Regions from separate parts of the Bacillus sp. NP247 genome, predicted to be linked through region 4. Evidence: a T-box and tRNA genes for the amino acid it is inferred to sense, from the RefSeq annotation. Region 4 holds a T-box; the other regions hold tRNA genes.
What was found. A T-box is a leader RNA that pairs with one kind of tRNA and senses whether it is charged. The one in region 4 lies ahead of lysS (lysine--tRNA ligase), so its partner is inferred to be a tRNA-Lys.

Region 1 (3,755 bases), 2.1 Mb from region 4:
CCCGTCATCCTCCACCATTTAGCCGACTTAGCTCAATTGGTAGAGCAACTGACTTGTAATCAGTAGGTTGGGGGTTCAAGTCCTCTAGTCGGCACCAGAAAATCATGGCGGTTGTGGCGAAGTGGTTAACGCACCGGATTGTGGCTCCGGCATTCGTGGGTTCAATTCCCATCAGTCGCCCCATTTTTTCTTTTAAAATTATAATATGCGGGTGTGGCGGAATTGGCAGACGCACTAGACTTAGGATCTAGCGCCTTTGGCGTGGGGGTTCGACTCCCTTCACCCGCACTTTTAATAAAATAACTCATACATGTCTTGCGGAAGTAGTTCAGTGGTAGAATACAACCTTGCCAAGGTTGGGGTCGCGGGTTCGAATCCCGTCTTCCGCTCCAATTTTCAATATGACATGCCGGGGTGGCGGAACAGGCAGACGCACAGGACTTAAAATCCTGCGGTGGGTGACCACCGTGCGGGTTCGACCCCCGCCCTCGGCACCATATGCGCCCGTAGCTCAATTGGATAGAGCGTTTGACTACGGATCAAGAGGTTAGGGGTTCGACTCCTCTCGGGCGCGTTTTTTATTAACGGGAAGTGGCTCAGCTTGGTAGAGCACCTGGTTTGGGACCAGGGGGTCGCAGGTTCAAATCCTGTCTTCCCGATATTTTCAAAATATGGGGCCTTAGCTCAGCTGGGAGAGCGCCTGCCTTGCACGCAGGAGGTCAGCGGTTCGATCCCGCTAGGCTCCACTTATTTGAATATAACTTATGGCGGTGTAGCTCAGCTGGCTAGAGCGTACGGTTCATACCCGTGAGGTCGGGGGTTCGATCCCCTCCGCCGCTACCATAAAGGACCTTTAGCTCAGCTGGTTAGAGCAGACGGCTCATAACCGTCCGGTCGTAGGTTCGAGTCCTACAAGGTCCACCACTCAAAGTTCATATCTCGGAGGTATACCCAAGTTCGGCTGAAGGGATCGGTCTTGAAAACCGACAGGCGGCGAGAGTCGCGCGGGGGTTCGAATCCCTCTACCTCCTCCATTTTTCTAAATTAAATATTATATCATCGCGGGGTGGAGCAGTACGGTAGCTCGTCGGGCTCATAACCCGAAGGTCGCAGGTTCAAATCCTGTCCCCGCAACCAAATGGTCCCGTGGTGTAGTGGTTAACATGCCTGCCTGTCACGCAGGAGATCGCCGGTTCGACCCCGGTCGGGACCGCCATTTTTTTACATAAAGGCTCGGTAGCTCAGTCGGTAGAGCAGAGGACTGAAAATCCTCGTGTCGGCGGTTCGATTCCGTCCCGAGCCACCATTTTGAAATCGCAAGCCGGCTTAGCTCAATTGGTAGAGCAACTGACTTGTAATCAGTAGGTTGGGGGTTCAAGTCCTCTAGCCGGCACCACTTTCAAAATGAGCCATTAGCTCAGTTGGTAGAGCATCTGACTTTTAATCAGAGGGTCGAAGGTTCGAATCCTTCATGGCTCACCATTTTTAATTTAATGCGGGTGTAGTTTAGTGGTAAAACAAGAGCCTTCCAAGCTCTGGTCGAGAGTTCGATTCTCTTCACCCGCTTTTTATGGGCCTATAGCTCAGCTGGTTAGAGCGCACGCCTGATAAGCGTGAGGTCGATGGTTCGAGTCCATTTAGGCCCACCATAATTATTCCGCAGTAGCTCAGTGGTAGAGCTATCGGCTGTTAACCGATCGGTCGTAGGTTCGAGTCCTACCTGCGGAGCCATATTATAGAGAAGTACCCAAGTGGCTCAAGGGGCTCCCCTGCTAAGGGAGTAGATCGCGAACGCGGTGCGAGGGTTCGAATCCCTTCTTCTCTGCCAGATTTTGGCCCGTTGGTCAAGTGGTTAAGACACCGCCCTTTCACGGCGGTAACACGGGTTCGAATCCCGTACGGGTCATACTAAAAGAGATAGCATAATCTGCTATCTCTTTTTTGTTGTGTAAAAGTGGACTTTGGATAGGCTGCTTTTTTTTATAGATTTTTGTATACTTTTTTCTATTTGAACCGTCTAACTAATAGAAAGGAGAGAGCGATGGAGTATGAAAAGGTCATTATGGAAATATCAAAAAGTATTTATAGATATTTGCTTAAAATTGGAGTAACACCAGCAGAAGCAGAGGATATCGTTCAAGATACGATACAAAAAAGTTATATTAATTTAAATAGGATTACCTCTTCTTATACATAAGAAGAGGTAATCCTATTTTTTGAATATGTTTTAACTCTCTGCTGAATGCCCATCCGGTTTCATAACAGCATGACTATATGCGGAGTGGAGAGTTTTGTATCCTAAAAGTGCAATAGTTAAGGCAAGGCCTCCTGCAATAATAGCCACACTAAATCCTGCGCGAGCTTCAAAGGTATCAATAACTAAACCAGCTACCGCTGATCCTAGAGAGACTCCAATACCAAGTCCTGTAATTGCCCAGGTCATTCCTTCGGTTATTTTTGATTCAGGTACGATTTTTTCCACCAGTCCCATAGTAATAATCATAGTAGGGGCAACAGATAAGCCTGCAAAGAAAACAATAACTACTAGCCAAGCAATAGTGTTTACGAAAACTAGTGGCAGCATTGTTACCATTGATAGTGTGACTGCTATTAAAAATTGATTATATGGTGGAGTACTGAGTTTAAGAGTACCGAAAATAAGACCTGCCAGGCATGAACCGATTGCATAGACGGAAAGCACAAAGCTAGCAGCTACTGTGTTTCCTTGATGCTCAGCAAAAGCCACACTAACTACATCTATTGTGCCAAATATAGTACCTATAGCGATGAGTGTGAATACAAGCACCCGTAATGTACCAATTTTAAATACTGTCCCTTTGTTTGTAATGTCGTGGGGATGTACATGTGGTTCTGTGCTTTTTTGCATGGTGAATAGGCATACCCCGATTGTAAGAAAAACACATGATAAAAGTGGTCCTGCTTCTGGGAAGAACATAACACTTAAACTGACGGATAATACAGGACCAATGATGAAGCAAATTTCATCGACGACCGATTCGAAGGAAAATGCTGTATGCAATTTATGAGATCCACGGTATAGTTTAGTCCAACGTGCACGTACCATGGCCGACATGTTTGGCATACAACCCGCACATAAGGCGGATAGAAATAGCGTCCAATAAGGAGCCTCATATTTCGTACATAGAAGTAAGAGAATCGTAAAGAAAACACTGATACCTGTAGTCGGAAGAAGTATACGAGATTGCCCTAATTGATCAGCCATACGAGAAATATGAGGAGCTAGTAAAGCTGATGATAATGTGAAGGTGGCTGCAACGGCTCCGGCAAGCCAATAGTCACCACGTAACTGAGATAACATTGTAACAATGCCAATCCCCATCATTGATATGGGCATCCGAGCTATAAAGCCTGCTAATGAGAATCCTTTTGTACCAGAAGCACTGAAAATCTCACGGTAGGAATTAAACATAATAATCACCAAAGTATTTGACGTTTACATATACATTCTTCATTCTTGTAACTCCTCCTCTGTGTCGTTAATACCTTCTATAAAAAGGGACAGTGAGTCAATTTAGGGTATAAGTAAGAAGTTATATTATCTTGTAAGCTAGAAAAAATTGACATACGCACCGTATGCCAATATCATATTAACATACGGTGCGTATGTCAATTGAAATGTTTTATCTCTGGATGGAGAGCTAACGTTAAAAGGAGTTATTCTTTTATATAGAGAACGATACTATAATGGGATTCATTTTGAATAAAGGGAATGA
Region 2 (3,755 bases), 1.9 Mb from region 4:
GGATGTTTTTCAGCAATCCCACGAACAACTAAGTCTCGATCAGTAACAAGCCCAACAACTTGTTTATTTTCAATAACAGGAATCAATCCAACCGATTCTTCCTTCATTTTTACAGCTGCCTCATATACATTGTCTAATGGTGTACAATGTACGATATGAGTACTCATAAGTTCTCTAACTTGTGTCATTTTCATCTCCTCCTTTTAATACATACCATAGCTTTTCCTAAATCCCTTTATTTATTTCAGGAAAATAAGGTGATAAAAAGAGGCTTATACATAATAAAAAAGAGTCAGCATATTGCTGACTCTTTTTTTATGACCCGTACGGGATTCGAACCCGTGTTACCGCCGTGAAAGGGCGGTGTCTTAACCACTTGACCAACGGGCCATGGCTCCGCAGGTAGGACTCGAACCTACGACCGATCGGTTAACAGCCGATAGCTCTACCACTGAGCTACTGCGGAATATATATGGTGGGCCTAAATGGACTCGAACCATCGACCTCACGCTTATCAGGCGTGCGCTCTAACCAGCTGAGCTATAGGCCCATATACTTTACAGGGGCAGTAGGAATCGAACCCACACTGGAGGTTTTGGAGACCTCAGTTCTACCTTTAAACTATGCCCCTAAATGATGCCGGCTAGAGGACTTGAACCCCCAACCTACTGATTACAAGTCAGTTGCTCTACCAATTGAGCTAAGCCGGCATAATTTAAAAAAATGGTGGCTCGGGACGGAATCGAACCGCCGACACGAGGATTTTCAGTCCTCTGCTCTACCGACTGAGCTACCGAGCCAACATAAAATGGCGGTCCCGACCGGGGTCGAACCGGCGATCTCCTGCGTGACAGGCAGGCATGTTAACCACTACACCACGGGACCATTGGTTGCGGGGACAGGATTTGAACCTGCGACCTTCGGATTATGAGCCCGACGAGCTACCGTACTGCTCCACCCCGCGACGATATTATGTTTTAAAAATAAATGGAGGAGGTAGAGGGATTCGAACCCCCGCGCGACTCTCGCCGCCTGTCGGTTTTCAAGACCGATCCCTTCAGCCGAACTTGGGTATACCTCCATGAAGGAAAAATTAATATCTTATTCATTTTTATATGTACTAAACCACTTTTTAAAAAAATGGAGGAGGTAGAGGGATTCGAACCCCCGCGCGACTCTCGCCGCCTGTCGGTTTTCAAGACCGATCCCTTCAGCCGAACTTGGGTATACCTCCGACATATAAAAAATAAAGTGGAGCCTAGCGGGATCGAACCGCTGACCTCCTGCGTGCAAGGCAGGCGCTCTCCCAGCTGAGCTAAGGCCCCATGTTTTTGGGAAAATCGGGAAGACAGGATTTGAACCTGCGACCCCCTGGTCCCAAACCAGGTGCTCTACCAAGCTGAGCCACTTCCCGTTAATAAAAGCGCGCCCGAGAGGAGTCGAACCCCTAACCTCTTGATCCGTAGTCAAACGCTCTATCCAATTGAGCTACGGGCGCATATGGTGCCGAGGGCGGGGGTCGAACCCGCACGGTGGTCACCCACCGCAGGATTTTAAGTCCTGTGCGTCTGCCTGTTCCGCCACCCCGGCATATCATACTGAAAATTGGAGCGGAAGACGGGATTCGAACCCGCGACCCCAACCTTGGCAAGGTTGTATTCTACCACTGAACTACTTCCGCAAGACATGTATGATATATTTTTTTAAAAGTGCGGGTGAAGGGAGTCGAACCCCCACGCCAAAGGCGCTAGATCCTAAGTCTAGTGCGTCTGCCAATTCCGCCACACCCGCATATTTTATTGAAAATGGTGAGCCATGAAGGATTCGAACCTTCGACCCTCTGATTAAAAGTCAGATGCTCTACCAACTGAGCTAATGGCTCTTAATGGCTGGGCTAGCTGGATTCGAACCAGCGCATGACGGAGTCAAAGTCCGTTGCCTTACCGCTTGGCTATAGCCCAATAATTAAGAAATGGTGGAGGGGGGCAGATTCGAACTGCCGAACCCGAAGGAGCGGATTTACAGTCCGCCGCGTTTAGCCACTTCGCTACCCCTCCGACATATATGGTGGAGGATGACGGGATCGAACCGCCGACCCCCTGCTTGTAAGGCAGGTGCTCTCCCAGCTGAGCTAATCCTCCATTTTGCCTGGCAACGTCCTACTCTCACAGGGACAAGGTCCCAACTACCATCGGCGCTAGAGAGCTTAACTTCCGTGTTCGGTATGGGAACGGGTGTGGCCTCTCTGCCATCATTACCAGACTATATTCATTTAAGACAAGAATGATTGTAACTCATTCACTTTTAAAGGTCAATAAGTTTTTTATATTCTTTCAAAACTAGATAACATTGCTTCATATTATATGGTTAAGTCCTCGATCTATTAGTATTCGTCAGCTCCACATGTCACCATGCTTCCACCTCGAACCTATCAACCTGATCATCTTTCAGGGATCTTACTAGCTTACGCTATGGGAAATCTCATCTTGAGGGGGGCTTCATGCTTAGATGCTTTCAGCACTTATCCCTTCCGCACATAGCTACCCAGCTATGCCCTTGGCAGAACAACTGGTACACCAGCGGTGCGTCCATCCCGGTCCTCTCGTACTAAGGACAGCTCCTCTCAAATTTCCTACGCCCACGACGGATAGGGACCGAACTGTCTCACGACGTTCTGAACCCAGCTCGCGTACCGCTTTAATGGGCGAACAGCCCAACCCTTGGGACCGACTACAGCCCCAGGATGCGATGAGCCGACATCGAGGTGCCAAACCTCCCCGTCGATGTGGACTCTTGGGGGAGATAAGCCTGTTATCCCCGGGGTAGCTTTTATCCGTTGAGCGATGGCCCTTCCATGCGGAACCACCGGATCACTAAGCCCGACTTTCGTCCCTGCTCGACTTGTAGGTCTCGCAGTCAAGCTCCCTTATGCCTTTGCACTCTACGAATGATTTCCAACCATTCTGAGGGAACCTTTGGGCGCCTCCGTTACACTTTAGGAGGCGACCGCCCCAGTCAAACTGCCCACCTGACACTGTCTCCCGGGTCGATAAGACCCGTAGGTTAGAATTTCAATACAGTCAGGGCGGTATCCCACCAGCGCCTCCACCGAAGCTAGCGCTCCGGTTTCAATGGCTCCCGCCTATCCTGTACAAACTGTACCAAAATTCAATATCAGGCTACAGTAAAGCTCCACGGGGTCTTTCCGTCCTGTCGCGGGTAACCTGCATCTTCACAGGTACTATAATTTCACCGAGTCTCTGGTTGAGACAGTGCCCAAATCGTTACACCTTTCGTGCGGGTCGGAACTTACCCGACAAGGAATTTCGCTACCTTAGGACCGTTATAGTTACGGCCGCCGTTTACTGGGGCTTCAGTTCAGAGCTTCGCTTACGCTAACCCCTCTCCTTAACCTTCCAGCACCGGGCAGGTGTCAGCCCCTATACTTCGCCTTACGGCTTCGCAGAGACCTGTGTTTTTGCTAAACAGTCGCTTGGGCCTATTCACTGCGGCTTTCCGTTAAGAAAGCACCCCTTCTCCCGAAGTTACGGGGTCATTTTGCCGAGTTCCTTAACCAGAGTTCTCTCGCACACCTTAGGATTCTCTCCTCGCCTACCTGTGTCGGTTTGCGGTACAGGCACCTTTTATCTCGCTAGAAGCTTTTCTTGGCAGCGGGGAATCAAAGACTTCGCTCCATAAGGAGCTTCCCCATCACAGCTCAGCCTTCACGATAAGCGGATTTGCCTACTTATCAG
Region 3 (3,755 bases), 2.4 Mb from region 4:
GAAATCTTCGGATCAAAGCTTACTTACAGCTCCCCGAAGCATATCGGCGTTAGTCCCGTCCTTCATCGACTCCTAATGTCAAGGCATCCACCGTGCGCCCTTTCTAACTTAACCAAACTAAAATTAAAAAAATATGAGCTACACTGTTATCTAGTTTTCAAAGAACATACATTTAAACTTGAGAGATAGTTCTCTCAAAACTGAACGAAACGAAACAAGTCAACGTTTATTGATGAACTGCGTTCATCAATTCTCCATAGAAAGGAGGTGATCCAGCCGCACCTTCCGATACGGCTACCTTGTTACGACTTCACCCCAATCATCTGTCCCACCTTAGGCGGCTGGCTCCATAAAGGTTACCCCACCGACTTCGGGTGTTACAAACTCTCGTGGTGTGACGGGCGGTGTGTACAAGGCCCGGGAACGTATTCACCGCGGCATGCTGATCCGCGATTACTAGCGATTCCAGCTTCATGTAGGCGAGTTGCAGCCTACAATCCGAACTGAGAACGGTTTTATGAGATTAGCTCCACCTCGCGGTCTTGCAGCTCTTTGTACCGTCCATTGTAGCACGTGTGTAGCCCAGGTCATAAGGGGCATGATGATTTGACGTCATCCCCACCTTCCTCCGGTTTGTCACCGGCAGTCACCTTAGAGTGCCCAACTTAATGATGGCAACTAAGATCAAGGGTTGCGCTCGTTGCGGGACTTAACCCAACATCTCACGACACGAGCTGACGACAACCATGCACCACCTGTCACTCTGCTCCCGAAGGAGAAGCTCTATCTCTAGAGTTTTCAGAGGATGTCAAGACCTGGTAAGGTTCTTCGCGTTGCTTCGAATTAAACCACATGCTCCACCGCTTGTGCGGGCCCCCGTCAATTCCTTTGAGTTTCAGCCTTGCGGCCGTACTCCCCAGGCGGAGTGCTTAATGCGTTAACTTCAGCACTAAAGGGCGGAAACCCTCTAACACTTAGCACTCATCGTTTACGGCGTGGACTACCAGGGTATCTAATCCTGTTTGCTCCCCACGCTTTCGCGCCTCAGTGTCAGTTACAGACCAGAAAGTCGCCTTCGCCACTGGTGTTCCTCCATATCTCTACGCATTTCACCGCTACACATGGAATTCCACTTTCCTCTTCTGCACTCAAGTCTCCCAGTTTCCAATGACCCTCCACGGTTGAGCCGTGGGCTTTCACATCAGACTTAAGAAACCACCTGCGCGCGCTTTACGCCCAATAATTCCGGATAACGCTTGCCACCTACGTATTACCGCGGCTGCTGGCACGTAGTTAGCCGTGGCTTTCTGGTTAGGTACCGTCAAGGTGCCAGCTTATTCAACTAGCACTTGTTCTTCCCTAACAACAGAGTTTTACGACCCGAAAGCCTTCATCACTCACGCGGCGTTGCTCCGTCAGACTTTCGTCCATTGCGGAAGATTCCCTACTGCTGCCTCCCGTAGGAGTCTGGGCCGTGTCTCAGTCCCAGTGTGGCCGATCACCCTCTCAGGTCGGCTACGCATCGTTGCCTTGGTGAGCCGTTACCTCACCAACTAGCTAATGCGACGCGGGTCCATCCATAAGTGACAGCCGAAGCCGCCTTTCAATTTCGAACCATGCAGTTCAAAATATTATCCGGTATTAGCCCCGGTTTCCCGGAGTTATCCCAGTCTTATGGGCAGGTTACCCACGTGTTACTCACCCGTCCGCCGCTAACTTCATAAGAGCAAGCTCTTAATCCATTCGCTCGACTTGCATGTATTAGGCACGCCGCCAGCGTTCATCCTGAGCCAGGATCAAACTCTCCAATAAAGTTAGTTTGTCTAGCATCTAAAAATAAAAATTGACGTTCACGTTGTTTGTTTCGTTCAGTTTTCAAAGAACTAAAAGCGGGTGAAGAGAATCGAACTCTCGACCAGAGCTTGGAAGGCTCTTGTTTTACCACTAAACTACACCCGCGTGGTCGGGAAGACAGGATTTGAACCTGCGACCCCCTGGTCCCAAACCAGGTGCTCTACCAAGCTGAGCCACTTCCCGTTATGGCGCGCCCGAGAGGAGTCGAACCCCTAACCTCTTGATCCGTAGTCAAACGCTCTATCCAATTGAGCTACGGGCGCTTATTCATGATGTTTTTTCGTCGTTGTATTTTAGCGACTCAATTATCTTATCATACTACATTTTCAAATGCAAGTACTTTTTTAAAAGATTTTTTGATGCGGCCGAGAGGACTTGAACCTCCACGGGGTTTCCCCCACTAGGCCCTCAACCTAGCGCGTCTGCCGTTCCGCCACGACCGCGCGAAAAAAACAAAAGTGAGCCATGAAGGATTCGAACCTTCGACCCTCTGATTAAAAGTCAGATGCTCTACCAACTGAGCTAATGGCTCGTAAATGGCTGGGCTAGCTGGATTCGAACCAGCGCATGACGGAGTCAAAGTCCGTTGCCTTACCGCTTGGCTATAGCCCATCGAAATAGTTATCTTCTTTTCAAAGACAAATGTTATTGTACCATAATGTCCAATAAAAAACAACTGCCCTATAGCAGAAGTTAAAATGGCGGTCCCGACCGGGGTCGAACCGGCGATCTCCTGCGTGACAGGCAGGCATGTTAACCACTACACCACGGGACCATTTGGTTGCGGGGACAGGATTTGAACCTGCGACCTTCGGGTTATGAGCCCGACGAGCTACCGTACTGCTCCACCCCGCGATAATATTATTTATATAATTTATATGGTGGAGGATGACGGGATCGAACCGCCGACCCCCTGCTTGTAAGGCAGGTGCTCTCCCAGCTGAGCTAATCCTCCGAAGTGGTGACCCGTACGGGATTCGAACCCGTGTTACCGCCGTGAAAGGGCGGTGTCTTAACCACTTGACCAACGGGCCAATATATATGGCAGAGAAGAAGGGATTCGAACCCTCGCACCGCGTTAGCGATCTACTCCCTTAGCAGGGGAGCCCCTTGAGCCACTTGGGTACTTCTCTGTATATGGCTCCGCAGGTAGGACTCGAACCTACGACCGATCGGTTAACAGCCGATAGCTCTACCACTGAGCTACTGCGGAATAATGAAGACAATTTGTATCTTATAAAAATTGTCATCGTAAGTCAAGAAGTTTTTTCACAACGTCTTGCGCAAACGGGACATGTTTATAATATACTGGATTGCGTTTTCACTGTCAAGATGTTTTCACTACCAGTTTTAGTTGTCCTTTGCACTTTCCACATACATATCTTTGTGTATTTATTTGACGTCTTCTTACATATTGAAACGAACAACCCATACATTCATACGTATAAACTTTTGTTTCCTCCTCACTAATCATTCGTTTACAAAAACGTGGTGCACCTACTTTCTCTAATAACTCACGAAAATCTCTATCTCGGTGCTTATACCCTTTTCCTGTGATATGTAAGTGATAATGACAAAGTTCATGTTTAACAATCCCGACTAACTCTTCTTTACCGTACATTTCGTAATATCGATAGTTCAATTCTATATTATGATTCTTCAATAGATAGCGCCCACCAGTTGTACGTAACCTACTATTAAACATCGCTTTATGTAAAAACGGCATTCCAAAGCATTGTAACGATACCTCTTCCACTAACCTTTGAATTTCTTGCTCATCCATTCTCATTCCTCCTAAACTAAAAAATATTTTTACACTTTTCTCCCTTCTTATACATATAGTAAATAGTACATATACCCATCCTCATTCAAGAAGCGTGATTTCTAAAAATGCAGCATTG
Region 4 (3,755 bases):
TTAGACGAATTAACTAGTTTGATCCAAGCTGAAAAAATCAAACCAATCATTAGTAAGGTTGTACCATTTAATGAAAAAGGAGTTAGAGAAGCTCATATTTTGAGTGAAAGTCAGCATACTAGAGGGAAAATTGTAATTACAATGGAATGATATTTACATAAAGATAAGAGTGGTGGCTATAAAAAATGAAAATTGTCACCACTCTATATACTACAATTTTTGAGCGACATAAGTAATCGCATTAGTTTTTAAATTAATGTGTTTTCCATTGCGTACAATATTATAGGCTAAATTTTTTATTTCAACTTTTATTTCTTGCCATTCAGTATAAACACTTTTTAGTGTACGTATCATTTCTTCTTTAGAAAGGTTATTTTCAATTAAAGCATCTAATTCTTGATTCGTTTCCAAGTCAATTTCTTGAATGCTAGAGTTGACTATTAAACAGTTGATACCGCCACTCTTTGTCCCATATTTCATAGAGTGAAGCACTTTCTTAAAGTCTTCTTCTGATTTCACATGTTCTAAACTTGATACTGCAACGATGTAGTTATAAGTATTAAAGGGAATATAGTAGTCTTCAATTGCTGATTGTTCCGCTTTTATGTATTCAAATACACCATGTTCTTTGCTGTAAATTTGTAACTTCGTTAAAGCTGAATCAAGTAGATCAACACAAGTAACAGTACCGCCACTATTCATTATTTTTTGTGCAATCGGAATACTGTTTCTGCCTACACCACAACCGAGATCCAGTACTTGTAAATTGTTCTGTCCTTCAAAAAAAACCATCATATCCATAACTGTTTTGACAGGCTTATAAAGCCAAGACCCCGCTTCGAATAATTTATATTGATCATAGCAAAGGTCGTGATACTTTTTCTCTTCTTCTCTTATGTATTTAATTCGGTTCATTGTGTTTCAGCTCCTATATTTTCATAGCGAAATGAATATGTTGGACAACCTTTAACGTTCGTTTGAATTCGAAATATACCACCAGCATGTGGGTACTGTTTTAATTCCTCATCCGTCATTCTTGTTCTGGCTGTTGTTATATATAAATCGGTTAAATTTGGCCCTCCAAATGTACACGACGTTACATATAACGCAGGAATCGGAATACTTAAAATTCGTTCTCCAGTCAAGGGATTCCATTTAGTAACCTTCGAACCTCCCCAATGAGCAATCCATAAACAGCCTTCTTCATCAATTGTCATACCATCGGGTAGACAATCATTTTCAGGGAAAATGATAACATCACAGGGATTACGAATTTCTCCAGTATGTATGTCATAATCAAAACGAACAACTTTCTTAGTAGGTGTATCAATGAAATAAAGAAATGTATGATCAGGGGACCAAGCTATACCATTTGACGTATTTACATGTGCAACTTTTTTATCAACGTTGATGAAGTTATTGTTTAAACAATACAAGGAACCGGCAGCATTAATACCGTATAAGTCTGTAGTGCCCGCCCAAAAGCGGCCAGCTGGATCGCATTTTCCATCATTAAAGCGGTTTTCTAATAAATCTGGTTCAGGGTCATAAATATGTGAAAGTATTTTTGTGTCAAGATTAAGAGAATAAAAGCCTTGTTCCATTGCTACTAAAACTTCATCGTTCGTATATGGAACAACACAACCGATTTGTTGGTCGAGAGTGATCGCTCGGTTTGTTTTTTTAACAGGATTATAAAGCCATAATTTTTTCTCGATAATATCAACCCAGTATAATAATTGTTTCTTCTCATCCCAGCAAGGACCTTCCCCTAAATTCGCCTTAGCATCAACGACTAATTCTATATTTCTGAGCAATATGTTTCACCTCTATTCATTAAAGCTATATATAAAGTTCGATAAGAAGAGAGGTAAACCTTTCACTGAAATGAAATTAAAATTTCCAGTGTAAGAAAAGAGGGCCTTATCAAGTAATTCGAAAATAGCGTATAGCCATGGGGAGGGAAATATAGGGAATTCAAGAGAAATCCGGAGGGGAAATATTGTTGTGATGAGTGCAGTCACAAGATACAATTAGAAGCAATCAAACATTTTTTTAGATAGTAAAAAAAATGTTTGATTAACATGGGTTCAGAAAAATTTGACAATATATACGTTATAAATTATCATATGTAAAAAACTAATATATAATTTGGCGTTGAAGAGAAGAGTAGTTAAGAAAGAATACGTACAGAGAGCTCTGGTAGCTGAGAAAGAGCGGTATACATCTTAATGAAAAAAGACTTGGAGCTGCGCAAGGAACTAATTTATTTAGGGATGGTGCGACGGGTTCTCCCGTTATAGAGATAGGGTATAAGCATATTTTGCCGTACCTGAAAAGGTTAATATGGTGACGTATTAACAAACTGAGGTGGTACCGCGAAGCTAATAACTCTCGTCCTCAAGATGAAAAATCTTGGGGGTGGGAGTTTTTTTGTTTTATAAAAACTGAAAATGCGAAAATAAAAAATACAATTGAGGTGAGTGGCATATGCATTGGGCGTATGAAGTAGCACATGAATTAATTAGAAAACATCCAAATAAAGAAACTTTTGTTTGTGCATCTGGAATTAGTCCATCTGGTTCTGTTCATATTGGAAACTTCCGTGAAATAGTAACGACTTATTTCGTTGTAAAGGCACTTCAAGATTTAGGGGAGAAGACTCGTTTTATCTTTTCATGGGATGATTATGACAGGTTTAGAAAAGTTCCCCAAAATATTGATCCATCTTTTGCAAGGTATCTTGGTATGCCATACTCTGATATTCCAGATCCGTATGGATGTCATGACTCGTATGCAGAGCATTTTGAAAAAGAGTTTGAAAAATCGCTCCAAGCATTTGGAATTGAAGTAGAATTCATTTATCAACATGCTGAATATAGAAACGGAAGGTATAACGGAAACATATTAGAGGCTTTGTATAAAAGGAAAGAAATATATGATATTTTAATGGATTTTAAAACAGGAGTATACCGAGAAGAAGATAGAGAAAACTTTTATCCAGTTACGTTATATTGTGAGAGGTGCGAGAAAGATGCAACAACTATTACACATTTTGATGAAACATTAAAAACAGTTCGGTATGACTGTGAATGTGGAAATCAAAATGAATTATCGGTATTAAATACAAATAAAATGAAACTGAATTGGAAAATCGATTGGCCGATGAGATGGATGATAGAAGATGTTATTTTCGAACCGGGCGGAAGAGATCATTCATCGGAAACGGGTAGTTATAATGTATCAAAAGAAATTGCAAGGAAAATATTCAATTATGAAGCTCCTCATTACATTGCATATGATTTCATTGGAATTAAAGGGCATCATGAAAAAATGTCCAGTTCTTTAGGGAATAGTATTACACCTAGCGACTTATTAAAAGTGTATTTACCAGAAGTAATTCTTTTTATGTTTGTAAAATATAAGCCGGGCGCAGCTTTTCATATCGGCCTTGATGAAGATGTGATTCGAAATTATACAGAGTATGAACGACTGACGGACAGTTATGAAAATAAAACGCTCAAAAATGAAGATTTATTTGATGCAATTAAACTTTCTAGACTTGATAGCCGATTTAAAGAGTATCCAAAATTTAATCAAGTAGCAGGAACTTTACCGTTATTAAATTTTGATTCATCTATTTTACAAGATATATTAGAGAAAATAGATAGGAGCTATGGATTACCTGAAATGGTAGCGATAAGTAATCGTGCAGAGCATTGGATAAGAAACTTTCAATCTGAAAAATTAATGGC

Region 1: it encodes a tRNA-Lys, which carries the amino acid that the T-box ahead of lysS (lysine--tRNA ligase) is inferred to sense. The anticodon was not compared.
Region 2: it encodes a tRNA-Lys, which carries the amino acid that the T-box ahead of lysS (lysine--tRNA ligase) is inferred to sense. The anticodon was not compared.
Region 3: it encodes a tRNA-Lys, which carries the amino acid that the T-box ahead of lysS (lysine--tRNA ligase) is inferred to sense. The anticodon was not compared.

What each region holds. Positions count from the first base shown of each region.
Region 1 covers NZ_CP076653.1:2,091,457-2,095,211, reverse strand. The annotation lists tRNA gene KPL75_RS11140 (tRNA-Val) at 1-17, shown strand, start outside; tRNA gene KPL75_RS11135 (tRNA-Thr) at 22-97, shown strand; tRNA gene KPL75_RS11130 (tRNA-His) at 108-183, shown strand; tRNA gene KPL75_RS11125 (tRNA-Leu) at 208-288, shown strand; tRNA gene KPL75_RS11120 (tRNA-Gly) at 318-392, shown strand; tRNA gene KPL75_RS11115 (tRNA-Leu) at 409-497, shown strand; tRNA gene KPL75_RS11110 (tRNA-Arg) at 501-574, shown strand; tRNA gene KPL75_RS11105 (tRNA-Pro) at 586-659, shown strand; tRNA gene KPL75_RS11100 (tRNA-Ala) at 674-746, shown strand; tRNA gene KPL75_RS11095 (tRNA-Met) at 767-843, shown strand; tRNA gene KPL75_RS11090 (tRNA-Ile) at 848-924, shown strand; tRNA gene KPL75_RS11085 (tRNA-Ser) at 942-1,034, shown strand; tRNA gene KPL75_RS11080 (tRNA-Met) at 1,061-1,137, shown strand; tRNA gene KPL75_RS11075 (tRNA-Asp) at 1,141-1,216, shown strand; tRNA gene KPL75_RS11070 (tRNA-Phe) at 1,231-1,306, shown strand; tRNA gene KPL75_RS11065 (tRNA-Thr) at 1,321-1,396, shown strand; tRNA gene KPL75_RS11060 (tRNA-Lys) at 1,407-1,482, shown strand; tRNA gene KPL75_RS11055 (tRNA-Gly) at 1,496-1,566, shown strand; tRNA gene KPL75_RS11050 (tRNA-Ile) at 1,573-1,649, shown strand; tRNA gene KPL75_RS11045 (tRNA-Asn) at 1,657-1,731, shown strand; tRNA gene KPL75_RS11040 (tRNA-Ser) at 1,738-1,828, shown strand; tRNA gene KPL75_RS11035 (tRNA-Glu) at 1,835-1,906, shown strand; gene KPL75_RS11030 (hypothetical protein) at 2,042-2,197, shown strand; gene KPL75_RS11025 (MFS transporter) at 2,228-3,451, opposite strand.
Region 2 covers NZ_CP076653.1:3,416,047-3,419,801, reverse strand. The annotation lists gene KPL75_RS17860 (CBS domain-containing protein) at 1-188, opposite strand, end outside; tRNA gene KPL75_RS17855 (tRNA-Glu) at 319-390, opposite strand; tRNA gene KPL75_RS17850 (tRNA-Asn) at 392-466, opposite strand; tRNA gene KPL75_RS17845 (tRNA-Ile) at 474-550, opposite strand; tRNA gene KPL75_RS17840 (tRNA-Trp) at 561-631, opposite strand; tRNA gene KPL75_RS17835 (tRNA-Thr) at 638-710, opposite strand; tRNA gene KPL75_RS17830 (tRNA-Phe) at 725-800, opposite strand; tRNA gene KPL75_RS17825 (tRNA-Asp) at 810-885, opposite strand; tRNA gene KPL75_RS17820 (tRNA-Met) at 888-964, opposite strand; tRNA gene KPL75_RS17815 (tRNA-Ser) at 989-1,081, opposite strand; tRNA gene KPL75_RS17810 (tRNA-Ser) at 1,142-1,234, opposite strand; tRNA gene KPL75_RS17805 (tRNA-Ala) at 1,253-1,325, opposite strand; tRNA gene KPL75_RS17800 (tRNA-Pro) at 1,341-1,414, opposite strand; tRNA gene KPL75_RS17795 (tRNA-Arg) at 1,425-1,498, opposite strand; tRNA gene KPL75_RS17790 (tRNA-Leu) at 1,502-1,590, opposite strand; tRNA gene KPL75_RS17785 (tRNA-Gly) at 1,607-1,681, opposite strand; tRNA gene KPL75_RS17780 (tRNA-Leu) at 1,711-1,791, opposite strand; tRNA gene KPL75_RS17775 (tRNA-Lys) at 1,807-1,882, opposite strand; tRNA gene KPL75_RS17770 (tRNA-Gln) at 1,887-1,961, opposite strand; tRNA gene KPL75_RS17765 (tRNA-Tyr) at 1,974-2,057, opposite strand; tRNA gene KPL75_RS17760 (tRNA-Val) at 2,066-2,141, opposite strand; rRNA gene rrf (5S ribosomal RNA) at 2,147-2,262, opposite strand; rRNA gene KPL75_RS17750 (23S ribosomal RNA) at 2,364-3,755, opposite strand, start outside.
Region 3 covers NZ_CP076653.1:2,923,116-2,926,870, reverse strand. The annotation lists rRNA gene KPL75_RS15535 (23S ribosomal RNA) at 1-114, opposite strand, end outside; rRNA gene KPL75_RS15530 (16S ribosomal RNA) at 261-1,812, opposite strand; tRNA gene KPL75_RS15525 (tRNA-Gly) at 1,889-1,959, opposite strand; tRNA gene KPL75_RS15520 (tRNA-Pro) at 1,961-2,037, opposite strand; tRNA gene KPL75_RS15515 (tRNA-Arg) at 2,041-2,117, opposite strand; tRNA gene KPL75_RS15510 (tRNA-Leu) at 2,215-2,297, opposite strand; tRNA gene KPL75_RS15505 (tRNA-Lys) at 2,314-2,386, opposite strand; tRNA gene KPL75_RS15500 (tRNA-Gln) at 2,392-2,466, opposite strand; tRNA gene KPL75_RS15495 (tRNA-Asp) at 2,554-2,629, opposite strand; tRNA gene KPL75_RS15490 (tRNA-Met) at 2,633-2,709, opposite strand; tRNA gene KPL75_RS15485 (tRNA-Val) at 2,734-2,809, opposite strand; tRNA gene KPL75_RS15480 (tRNA-Glu) at 2,814-2,888, opposite strand; tRNA gene KPL75_RS15475 (tRNA-Ser) at 2,897-2,987, opposite strand; tRNA gene KPL75_RS15470 (tRNA-Asn) at 2,993-3,067, opposite strand; gene KPL75_RS15465 (SprT family protein) at 3,182-3,637, opposite strand.
Region 4 covers NZ_CP076653.1:40,938-44,692, reverse strand. The annotation lists gene KPL75_RS00220 (NADP-dependent oxidoreductase) at 1-150, shown strand, start outside; gene KPL75_RS00215 (class I SAM-dependent methyltransferase) at 211-915, opposite strand; gene KPL75_RS00210 (SMP-30/gluconolactonase/LRE family protein) at 912-1,817, opposite strand; partial or broken gene KPL75_RS00205 (DUF2197 domain-containing protein) at 1,965-2,063, shown strand; T-box leader at 2,149-2,405, shown strand; gene lysS (lysine--tRNA ligase) at 2,491-3,755, shown strand, end outside.